Regions from separate parts of the Actinokineospora cianjurensis genome, predicted to be linked through region 2. Evidence: riboswitches for the same ligand, from Rfam matches in the RefSeq annotation. Region 2 holds a riboswitch; each other region holds the start of a gene.
The links. Region 2 has a riboswitch for S-adenosylmethionine ahead of CLV68_RS13845 (aminotransferase class V-fold PLP-dependent enzyme). Riboswitches for the same ligand answer to the same signal wherever they lie in the genome.
Positions count from the first base shown of each region.

Region 1 (3,270 bases), 3.1 Mb from region 2:
GGCGATGTCGAACCCGTCCTCGAGGCCCTCGCCACCGGCGACCCGCGCAAGCTCGCCCTGCTCCTCGGCAACGACCTGCAGGCCGCCTCGGTCTCGCTGCGCCCCGGCCTGCGCCGCACCCTCCGCGCCGGTGTCACCGCGGGCGCCCTGGCGGGGACCGTCTCCGGCTCCGGCCCCACCTGCGCCTTCCTCTGCGAGGACGCCGAAGCCGCCCTCCGCGTCGCCGCCGAACTCTCCGGCGCGGGCGTCTGCCGCACCGTCCGCGTAGCGCACGGCCCCGTCCCCGGCGCCCGCATCACCCCGACCGAGGAACGCCCCGTCCCCCCGGAAGCCCACGCCTAGACCAGTTTCGAACGACTTGCCCGCCGCGGCACCGCTTTCCCGGCCATTGACGCCCGCGGCCTGCGAAAGCCTTCCAGCCGAGTGAACCCGATTCACCCGTCCCAGCGACAGAAGTTATCCACATCTGGATCTTCGGCGCCCTGTTTCAAGATCTTCTGTCGGTGGGTGCCGATAGACTGGCACTGGGACGCCCCCCGGTGTGGGTGGGGGCTGGGCAGGGTCGGGACCGCGTGCGCGCGAAGCGGCTGGGGCGGGCATAGAGGTGCGTTCGGGGGAGAAGTTGTTGTGGGGCAAGGAGACTGGCGCGCGTTAGAGGCGCAGTCACAGCTGACTGTGTAAGAGGATTGACGCACACTAGAGGTGCGCGGTCACGGTTGCCTGTCGGGACGAGTGCGGAATAGAAGCCGCACACAGCGGTACGCGAGAAACGAAGACCAGCGCAGCGCAAAGGAATCGCCCGGCCCACCGAAGTGAGCCGGGCGATCAAAGAAAACACTCAGGCGGCAACCGTGCGGGCGAGGCCGACCTGCGGGCGGACGACACCGCCGCGCTCGGCGATCCAGGTGAGGGATTGGTCGGACCAGGCGCCGGTGACGCCGAGGAGGAAGCGGGCCACCGGGGTCTCGCCGATGCGGGTGAGGCCGCCGCCGATGACGGAGATGGTGGCGCCGAAGCGGGCGGTGGCCTCCGGCAGGAGTGCGCCGACGGCGGCGAAGCCGATGAGGACGACCTCGGCGACCCGGTCGTACCCGGCGGTGGCGCCCTTCGGGACGTCGATCGACGGCAGCAGCGTCTGCGCGACCTGGCTGTTCGCGTCCTGCACCAGCGACAGCAGGCTGCCGCTCTCGGTGATCTTGCCGCCGTCGAGCAGCGCGACGTCGTCCGCGATCCGCCGGACGACGGCCGAGTCGCTGGTCACGACCAGGACCGTGGCGCCCAACTCGGCGCGCGCCCGGTCGAGGACCGTCAGCACACCGGCGGCGGCGTCGGAGTCGAGCGAGCGGGTCGGGTCGTCGGCGAGCAGCAACCCGGGGTCACCGACGAGGGCGCGGGCGACCTCGACGCGGGCGCGCTGCCCGTCGGTGAGGGTGTCGGGGTAGCGGGCGGCCTTGTCGGTGAGGCCGATCAGGTCGAGCAGCTTGCCGACCTTCTCGCGGCGCTGCGGGCCATCGATCCCGGCCTGCTCCAGCGGTAGCGCGATGTTGCCCGCGGCGGTGCGCTGCGGCAGCAGGTCGCCCTGGGTGATGACGCCGATGCGCCTGCGGGCGGCCCGGAGTCTGCGCGGGTCGAGGGCGGCGGTGTTGAAGCCGTCGACGCGGATGACGCCGCTGTCGGGGCGTTCCTGCAGCGCGACGAGGCGGGCGAGGGTGGACTTGCCGGAACCGGAAGGGCCCACCACCCCGGTGATGGTGCCGGTGGGCACATCCAGGGTGACGTCATCGATGGCGACGACGGGGCCGGTGTTGCCCCAGAAGGACTTGCTGAGGTTCTCGACGGTGATCACGGTGCTTAACTCCAAGCGGGCGCGACGGCAGACCAGAAGTCCACAGAGGACAGTCCGGTTCCGGGAGGGGGGTGCTGCGAAAGACGTGGTGCTACGCGAAGATCAGCGGGCTACGCACATCGGTCGACATGCCGTCACAGAACGCCTGCACTGGTCGATGACCCGGCGTGTGGTGAGGATCTGCATCCGTTCTCACTCCTCCATCGCTCCTGGCGGTAGCACCTGCCCGCGGTGGGTGGTTGCTGCGGCGTCTTGGAGCCAGGTCTCTCGGCCGCTCGGGATGGAATGCCCCAAGAGTAGACCCGACCGGGACCGCCAAAAGCAAGCGTGTGAGGTCAAGTTGAGGTCCCGGGTTCGATACATCACACCGGGGGAGTAACGGTGGCGGGTTCGCGCTACTGCACCGGAGTGAACGCCTGGGCTATCCGGACGAAGTCCCCTACCGACAACTGCTCGCCCCTCAGGGTCGGGTCGACCCCCGCTGAGGTGAGCACCGCCTCGGCCCGCGCGGGTGAACCGGCCCAATCGGACAGTGCCGCGCGCAGCGTCTTGCGCCGTTGGGCGAACGCGGCGTCGACGACGGCGAACACCGCGGCGCGGTCGACGCCCGCGGGACTTGGCCGCCGGGTGAGAAACACCAACGCGGAGTCCACATTGGGTACTGGCCAGAAGACCGCCCGCGGCACCGTCGCGACGCGACGCGACTCGGCGTACCACGCGATCTTGACGCTGGGCACCCCGTAGACCTTGCCGCCCGGCCCGGCCGCCATCCGGTCGGCGACCTCCGCCTGCACCATCACCAGCACGGTGCGCAGGCTCGGCAGCTCGGCGAGCAGGTGCAGCACGACCGGCACCGCGACGTTGTAGGGCAGGTTGGCCACGAGCGCGGTCGGCTCGGCGCCGAGTTCGGCGCGGGTGACCCGCATGGCGTCGCCGAGCACAACGCTGAGTCGACCGGCAAACCCGGGCGCGCGTTCGGCGACCGTCCCGGGTAGACGCGCGGCGAGCACTGGATCGATCTCGACGGCCACGACCGAGGCGCACTCGGGCAGCAGCGCCAGCGTCAGCGAGCCGAGTCCCGGGCCGACCTCGAGGACGACGTCGTCGGGCGTGAGCCGCGCGGTGGTGGCGATGCGCCGGACGGTGTTGGGGTCGTGCACGAAGTTCTGGCCGAGCTTCTTGGTCGGCCGCACCCCGAGTTCGGCGGCGAGCCTGCGCACGTCCACCGGGCTGAGCAACGCCGAACCGGTCATTGCCGAGATGCTACTCGGGGCATCCGGCAATGCGCGCACCGGCCTGTTTCCCGCCCATTCCCGAAATAGCAAAAGGCCCCCTCCGCAGAAAGGAGAGGGCCTTTTGGCGGTGCTTTAGCGGATCAGGTCGGCAGGCCGAGCTTGCGGGCGCAGGCGGGCCAGGCGGAATAG
Region 1 covers NZ_RCDD01000001.1:26,360-29,629, forward strand. The annotation lists gene CLV68_RS00110 (4-(cytidine 5'-diphospho)-2-C-methyl-D-erythritol kinase) at 1-342, shown strand, start outside; gene CLV68_RS00115 (methionine ABC transporter ATP-binding protein) at 839-1,846, opposite strand; SAM riboswitch class I at 2,044-2,133, opposite strand; gene rsmA (16S rRNA (adenine(1518)-N(6)/adenine(1519)-N(6))-dimethyltransferase RsmA) at 2,242-3,099, opposite strand; gene CLV68_RS00125 (resuscitation-promoting factor) at 3,222-3,270, opposite strand, start outside.
Region 1: another riboswitch for S-adenosylmethionine. It lies ahead of CLV68_RS00115 (methionine ABC transporter ATP-binding protein); the one in region 2 lies ahead of CLV68_RS13845 (aminotransferase class V-fold PLP-dependent enzyme).

Region 2 (3,270 bases):
ACGCGGTGGTTGTCGCGGTCGCCGCGGCCGCGGTGGAGGGTAAGGCGAACGAGGCGGTGCGGCGGGCGCTCGCCGACGCGTTCGGGGTGCGGTCGCGGGACGTGGTGATCGTGGCGGGGGAGCGCGGCCGGGACAAGGTCGTGGAGATCGACCCGGCGCCACCGGACGCGCCCCGGGTGCTCGCACGGCTGCTCGGCGCCGGTTCGTGATCATCGCCTCACCTTCGGGTGGGTGCGCGACCGCGGCGGGGGGCAAGGGACAATGCTCGCGATACGGACGGGATCTGGAGGTGGCGTGCAGGAGCTGACCTTCGCGTTGGGGATCGGTGCGGCTGTTCTGCTGGTCGCGGTGTTCGCGGTACGCGCATCGGTCCGACTCGGGTTGCCGTCGCTCTTGCTCTACCTGGGGCTCGGGCTGGTCATCGGCGAGGCGGGGCTGGGGATCGAGTTCTCCAACGCCGAGCTGACCCAGTCCCTCGGGCTCGCGGCGCTGGTGCTCATCCTCGCCGAGGGCGGGCTCACCACGCGCTGGAGCGAGGTCAAGAGCGCGCTGCTGCCCGGGATCCTGCTGTCCACACTGGCCGTGGTGATCACCATCCTGGTCACCGGCGCTGGGTTGCACTGGCTGCTCGGGTTCGACTGGCGGCTCGCGTTGTTGTGGGGCGCGGTGCTGGCCTCGACCGACGCCGCCGCGGTGTTCAGCGTGCTGCGCCGGTTGTCGGTGTCGCGCAAGCTGGTCGGGTCGCTGGAGCTGGAGAGCGGCATCAACGACGCCCCCAGCTACATCGCCGTCGTTGTTCTTACCTCGTCCGACGAAGTCGACTGGTTTCTCTCCCTCACCGCTGCCTACGAACTCGGTGTGGGTGCTGCGATCGGCTTGGTGCTCGGCTGGGTCGGGTCGCACGCACTGCGCCGGGCGGCCCTACCGTCGACCGGTCTCTACCCGCTGGCCACAGTCGCCGTGTGTGTGTTGGCGTTCGCTGGTGGACAGAGCCTGCACGCTTCCGGACTGCTGGCCACATACCTGGCCGCTCTAGTCCTGGGCAACGCACGATTGCCCCACCGCTCCGACACCATCTCCTTCGCCGAAGGACTGGGCTGGCTCGCGCAGATCGGCCTGTTCGTCCTCTTGGGACTTTTCGCCTCCCCGTCCAGGCTGCTCGACGCCGTCGTGCCGGGGTTGGTCGCGGGCGCGGTGATCACGCTGATAGCCAGACCGCTGTCGGTGGTCATCTCGATGCTGCCGTTCCGGATGCCCTGGCGCGAACAGGTCTTCCTGTCCTGGGCGGGCCTGCGCGGCGCGGTGCCGATCGTGCTCGCCATGATCCCGTTGTCGCAGGGCGTTCCCGGCGCGCAGCGGCTGGTCGACGCGGTGTTCGTCCTGGTCATCGTGCTCACCCTGGTGCAGGGCAGCACGCTGGGCCGCCTGGCCAGGCTGCTCGGCCTCGACGGCGGGGCGCGCCCCAAGGAGGTCGAGGTCGACGCCGCCACCCTCGACGAACTCGACGCCGAACTCCTCCAGCTCACCATCCCCACCGGGTCCAAACTGCACGGCGTCTACCTCTCCGAGTTGCGCCTCCCCGAGGGGGCGACCGTCAGCCTCGTGGCCAGGGACGGCGCCGGGTTCACGCCGGTCCCCACGACGCGCCTGCAGGAGGGCGACCAGATCCTCATCGTGGCGACCCAGCAGGCCAAGGCCGCGACCGAGCGGCGCATCCGCGCGGTCGACCGGGCGGGCCGCTACGCGCGGTGGCGGGGGGAGACCGGCGAGGGGTGATCCGGGCCTCACCCCCTCGAGTGGGCGGCCGAGCGTCCGATAGAGTGCTCGACAAGGTAATGAGCGCCAGCGTCAAACCCCGGTTTGCTGGCCGGCAACCCTCCTCCGCGGTGGGGTGCCCCGGGTGAATACCTGGTCCTCCCGCGCTGTGCGGGCGGACAAGCGCGGACCCGCCGATCACCGCTCCGGGTCCCGGACCTGGAGGTCGGCATGACGCTTGCTGTTCCCACCGCCCGAGCCGAGCAGGCTCCCCTCGCGCCCACCGTGCCCACGGTCGCCGGTGCGCGCCTCGACGTCCCGCTGGTCGACGGCACGCAGGTGTCTTACGCCAACCTGGACCACGCCGCCAGCGCACCGTGTCTCGACACCGTCCGCGACGCGGTCGACGAGCTGCTGCCCTGGTACGCGAGCGTGCACCGCGGCGCCGGGTTCGCCTCCCAGGTCAGCACCAAGGTCTACGAGCGGGCGCGCCGCGTGCTGCGCCGGTTCGTCGGCGCCGACGCCTCCGACACGGTGGTGTTCACCCGCAACACCACCGACAGCCTGAACCTGCTGGCCAAGGCCCTGCCCAGGGCGACGTCGGTCGTGCTGTTCGACACCGAGCACCACGCGGCGCTGCTGCCGTGGCGCGGCCCGAACGTGCACCGCGTGCAGACCCCGGCCAACGCCGGTGACGCCGTGCTCGCGCTCGACGAGGCTCTGCGCGCCACCCCGGTCGGTCCGCGGCTGGTAGTGCTGACCGCCGCCTCTAACGTCACCGGCGAGGTCTGGCCGATCAAGGCGCTCAGCGAGGTCGCCCGCCGCCACGGTGCCCGGGTAGCGCTAGACGCCGCCCAGCTCGCACCGCACCGTCCTGTCGACATCCGCGCGCTCGACGTCGACTACGTGGCGTTGTCCGGCCACAAGCTCTACGCCCCGTTCGGCACCGGCGCGCTCATCGGCCGCGCCGACTGGCTCAAGGCCGCCGAGCCGTACCTGGTCGGCGGCGGCGCCACCGCCCAGGTCGTCGACTGGGGCGACCGGCTCGGCGTCGCGTGGTCCGCGGTCCCCGAGCGGCACGAGGCTGGCTCGCCCAACGTCGTCGGCGCGCACGCCCTCGCGGTCGCCTGCGACACCCTGGCCGAGAACTGGGACGCGGTGGTCGACCACGAGCGCGCGCTGCTGCGCAGGCTGCGCGTCGGCCTGGCCTCGGTCCCCGGCCTGCGGTCGCTGAGCCTGTTCGGCGACGACCACGACCGGGTCGGCGTCGTCAGCTTCACCGTCGACGGCATCGAGTCCGGCCTGGTCGCGGCCGTGCTGTCGGCCGAGCACGGCATCGGCGTGCGCGACGGCGCGTTCTGCGCGCACATCGCCACCCGCAGGCTGCTCGGCCGGGCCGGGGCGCAGGAGGAGCGCGCCGTCCGGGTCAGCATCGGCCTGGGCACCAGGGCCGAGCACGTCGACCGGGTGATCGCCGCGCTGCGCTCGCTGGTGGCCGACGGACCGGCCGTCGAG
Region 2 covers NZ_RCDD01000001.1:3,094,257-3,097,526, forward strand. The annotation lists gene CLV68_RS13835 (DUF167 domain-containing protein) at 1-209, shown strand, start outside; gene CLV68_RS13840 (potassium/proton antiporter) at 295-1,776, shown strand; SAM riboswitch class IV at 1,832-1,947, shown strand; gene CLV68_RS13845 (aminotransferase class V-fold PLP-dependent enzyme) at 1,987-3,270, shown strand, end outside.

Region 3 (3,270 bases), on a different contig from region 2:
GAAGCCGAGATCCGCCGCCAACACCGCCTATCCCGCCGCGACGAGATCCTCGCCAGCCGAGCCCCCAAGCTCTGACCGCAGCCTGTCCACAACCCCCCACACCGTCCACAGCCCGCCACCGCACGCTTCCACCCGCCACCACGCCCCCCATACCCTGGATCTTCGGGGGGTGCTCGGAACAGGGCATGCCCTATTTGGGCTGTCCACTGCGGACAGAGTGAGGGTCGAGGTCCGTTGTGGACGGTGGTCAGTCTTGGCGGTGGGCTTCGGCGAGGCGGAGGACGGCGCGTTCGAGGGCGTAGCCCGCGTCGGCGGCGACGCCCTTCACGTCGGCGTTGACGTCGGCTACGGCGCGCATGGCGGCGGCGAGTCCGGCCGGTTTCCAGCCGCGGGACTGGGCGAGCGCCTTCTTGACCTTCCAGGCGGGCATGCCGAGTTCACCGGCGAGCTTGAACGGGTCGGCCCGGCCCGCGCCCGCCACCCTGGCCACGGTGCGGACGGCGTCGGCGAGCGCGTCGGCGACCAGCACGTGCGGCACCCCCAGCTGCATCGCCCAGCGCAGGGCCTCCATGGCGCCCGCGACGTCCCCGGTGACGGCTTTCTCCGCGACGGCGAAGCCGCTCACGTCGGCCCGCCCCCGGTGGTACCGGCGCACGGCCTCCTCGCTGACGTCCCCCGCCGCGTCGGCCACCAATTGAGCCGCGGCCGCAGCCAGCTCGCGCAGGTCGGAACCGACGGAGTCGATCAGCGCGGCGACCGCCCTCGGGTCGGTCTTGCCCCCGGCGCGGCGGATCTCGTTGCGCACGAACGCCTCGCGCTCGGCGGCCTTGGTGATCTTGGCGCACTCGGTGACGACGGCGCCGGACTTCTTCATCGCGGCGACGATGTCCTTGCCCGCCTTGCGCCCGCCGCCGTTGTGGACCACGGCGAGCACGATCCCGTCGGCAGGCGACTTGGTGTAGTTGATCACCAGTGCGGCGATGTCCTGGGTGGCCTCGTGCACGGCGTCGAGGACGATCACCCTGCCCTCGGCGAACAGCGACGGGCTGACCATCTCCACCAGCTCCGGGCCTGTGAGATCAGCCACCTTGAGCCTGGTCAGGTCGGCCGAGGCGTCGGCCAGCCGCGCGGTCTCGAGGATGGCCCGGACGGCGCGTTCGATGAGCAGTTCCTCTTCTCCCAGCACCAGTTGCAGCGGTGGCGGGAGGACCGAGGGCGAGTTCACGCCCGCGATCCTGCCACGCCCCGCCGACCGGACCCGCCGGGGCACGCCACGGTGTACGGGCTGGCCGAGGTGCCGGGCGGTGCCGTACCGTTGCCGTCACGCACCGGTCAGCCCGGGCGACAACTGAATACCGCTCATCCAGAGGGGCAGAGGGAAACGGCCCGATGAAGCCCCGGCAACCGGCGTACGCGTCACTTCCTCATCGCGAGGAGGCGGACGACCACGGTGCCAATTCCGACCCGCAGCCGCGGGATAGATGAGGAGACACCTCGCGATGACCTCTGTCGACGTCCAGACCAGCACCCTCGACCTCGGCCCCGCCCGGGCCCTGTCCTGTCGTGAGTGCGGCCACCAGATCCCCCTCGCCGCCGAGTTCGCCTGCGCCGAGTGCTTCGGCCCGCTCGAGGTCGCCTACGACTTCGGCACCGTGACCAGGGCCGACATCGAGGCGGGCCCCAAGTCGATCTGGCGCTACAAGGGCCTGCTGCCCGTCCCCGCCGACGTGGAGCGCTTCCCGAACACCGACCCCGGCATGACCCGCCTGGTCAAGGCCGACCGGCTCGCCGCCGCGCTCGGCGTCAAGTCGCTGTGGGTCAAGGACGACACCGGCAACCCGACGCACTCGTTCAAGGACCGCGTGGTCGCCGTCGCCCTCGCCGCGGCCCGCACGCTGGGCTTCAGCGTCCTGGCCTGCCCGTCCACCGGCAACCTCGCCAACGCCGTCGCCGCGGCCGCCGCCCGCGCGGGCTGGGACTCGGTGGTGCTGATCCCGTCGTCGCTGGAGCGCGCGAAGATCCTGACCACCGCGGTCTACGACGGCGCGCTGATCGCCGTCGACGGCAACTACGACGACGTCAACCGGCTGGCCACCGAGCTCGCGGGCGAGCACGAGGACTGGGCGTTCGTGAACGTCAACGTCCGCCCGTACTACGCCGAGGGCTCCAAGACGCTGGGCTACGAGGTCGCCGAGCAGCTCGGTTGGCGCCTGCCCGGCCAGGTCGTGATCCCGGTGGCGTCCGGTTCGCAGCTGACCAAGGTGGACAAGGCGTTCCGCGAGCTCGGTGAGCTGGGCCTGGTCGACCCGACCCCGTACCGGATCTTCGGCGCGCAGGCCACCGGCTGCTCCCCGGTGTCGGCGGCGTTCAAGGCGGGCGCGGACGTGATCCGGCCGGTCAAGCCGGACACCATCGCCCGCTCGCTGGCCATCGGCGCCCCCGCCGACGGCCCGTACGTGCTCGACTCGGTCCGCCGCACCGGCGGCGCCGTCGAGGACGTCACCGACGCCGAGGTGGTCGAGGGCATCCGCCTGCTGGCCCGCACCGAGGGCATCTTCGCCGAGACCGCGGGCGGCGTCACCGTCGCCACCGCGAAGAAGCTCATCGAGACCGGCCAACTCGACCCCGACGCCGACACCGTCCTGCTCATCACCGGCGACGGCCTCAAGACCCTCGACGCCGTCCAGGACCACATCGGCCCGCGCGCCACCATCCCCCCGACCGCCGCCGCCGTCCACGAGGTCCTCAACCGCGGCTGACCGGTCTTTTCCACCCCGGCCTGCCTCTGTCGCAGACGCCAGCGGTTTCCGTGGGTGAGGTGACGCACTCGCCTCACCCACGGAATCCGCACTCGCCCCACCACCGCGCGGCATCAAGCCACACCCCGCACCCACCGCGCCGCCATCACCTCCACGTCGCACGCCACCAAAGCCGTGCCCACGGCGTGTTCAGCGATGCCGTGCTCAGCGACGCCGCGATGCTCGCGGCACCAGGCTGCCCACGGTGGGGCGCCCGCACCCGGCACCCGGCACCCGGTGATGCTCCACCACGCCGCCGCACCGAAGGGAACGCGGCACACCGACTGGGCACTCCCCCACCCACTGGAACACCGCACCCACTGGACGCCGTGCTCACTGGAACGCCGTGCTCACTGGCGGCACACGCAGTGGCGCCACACCTTCTGGTGCCATGCACGGCCTTGCGCTGGCGTCGGTGGCACACGCGGAGTTGGTGGCACACGCGGGATCCCGTGTTGGGAGCGCTCGTCGG
Region 3 covers NZ_RCDD01000004.1:125,555-128,824, reverse strand. The annotation lists gene CLV68_RS23185 (acyl-CoA thioesterase) at 1-75, shown strand, start outside; gene holA (DNA polymerase III subunit delta) at 248-1,225, opposite strand; SAM riboswitch class I at 1,357-1,488, shown strand; gene thrC (threonine synthase) at 1,500-2,759, shown strand.
Region 3: another riboswitch for S-adenosylmethionine. It lies ahead of thrC (threonine synthase); the one in region 2 lies ahead of CLV68_RS13845 (aminotransferase class V-fold PLP-dependent enzyme).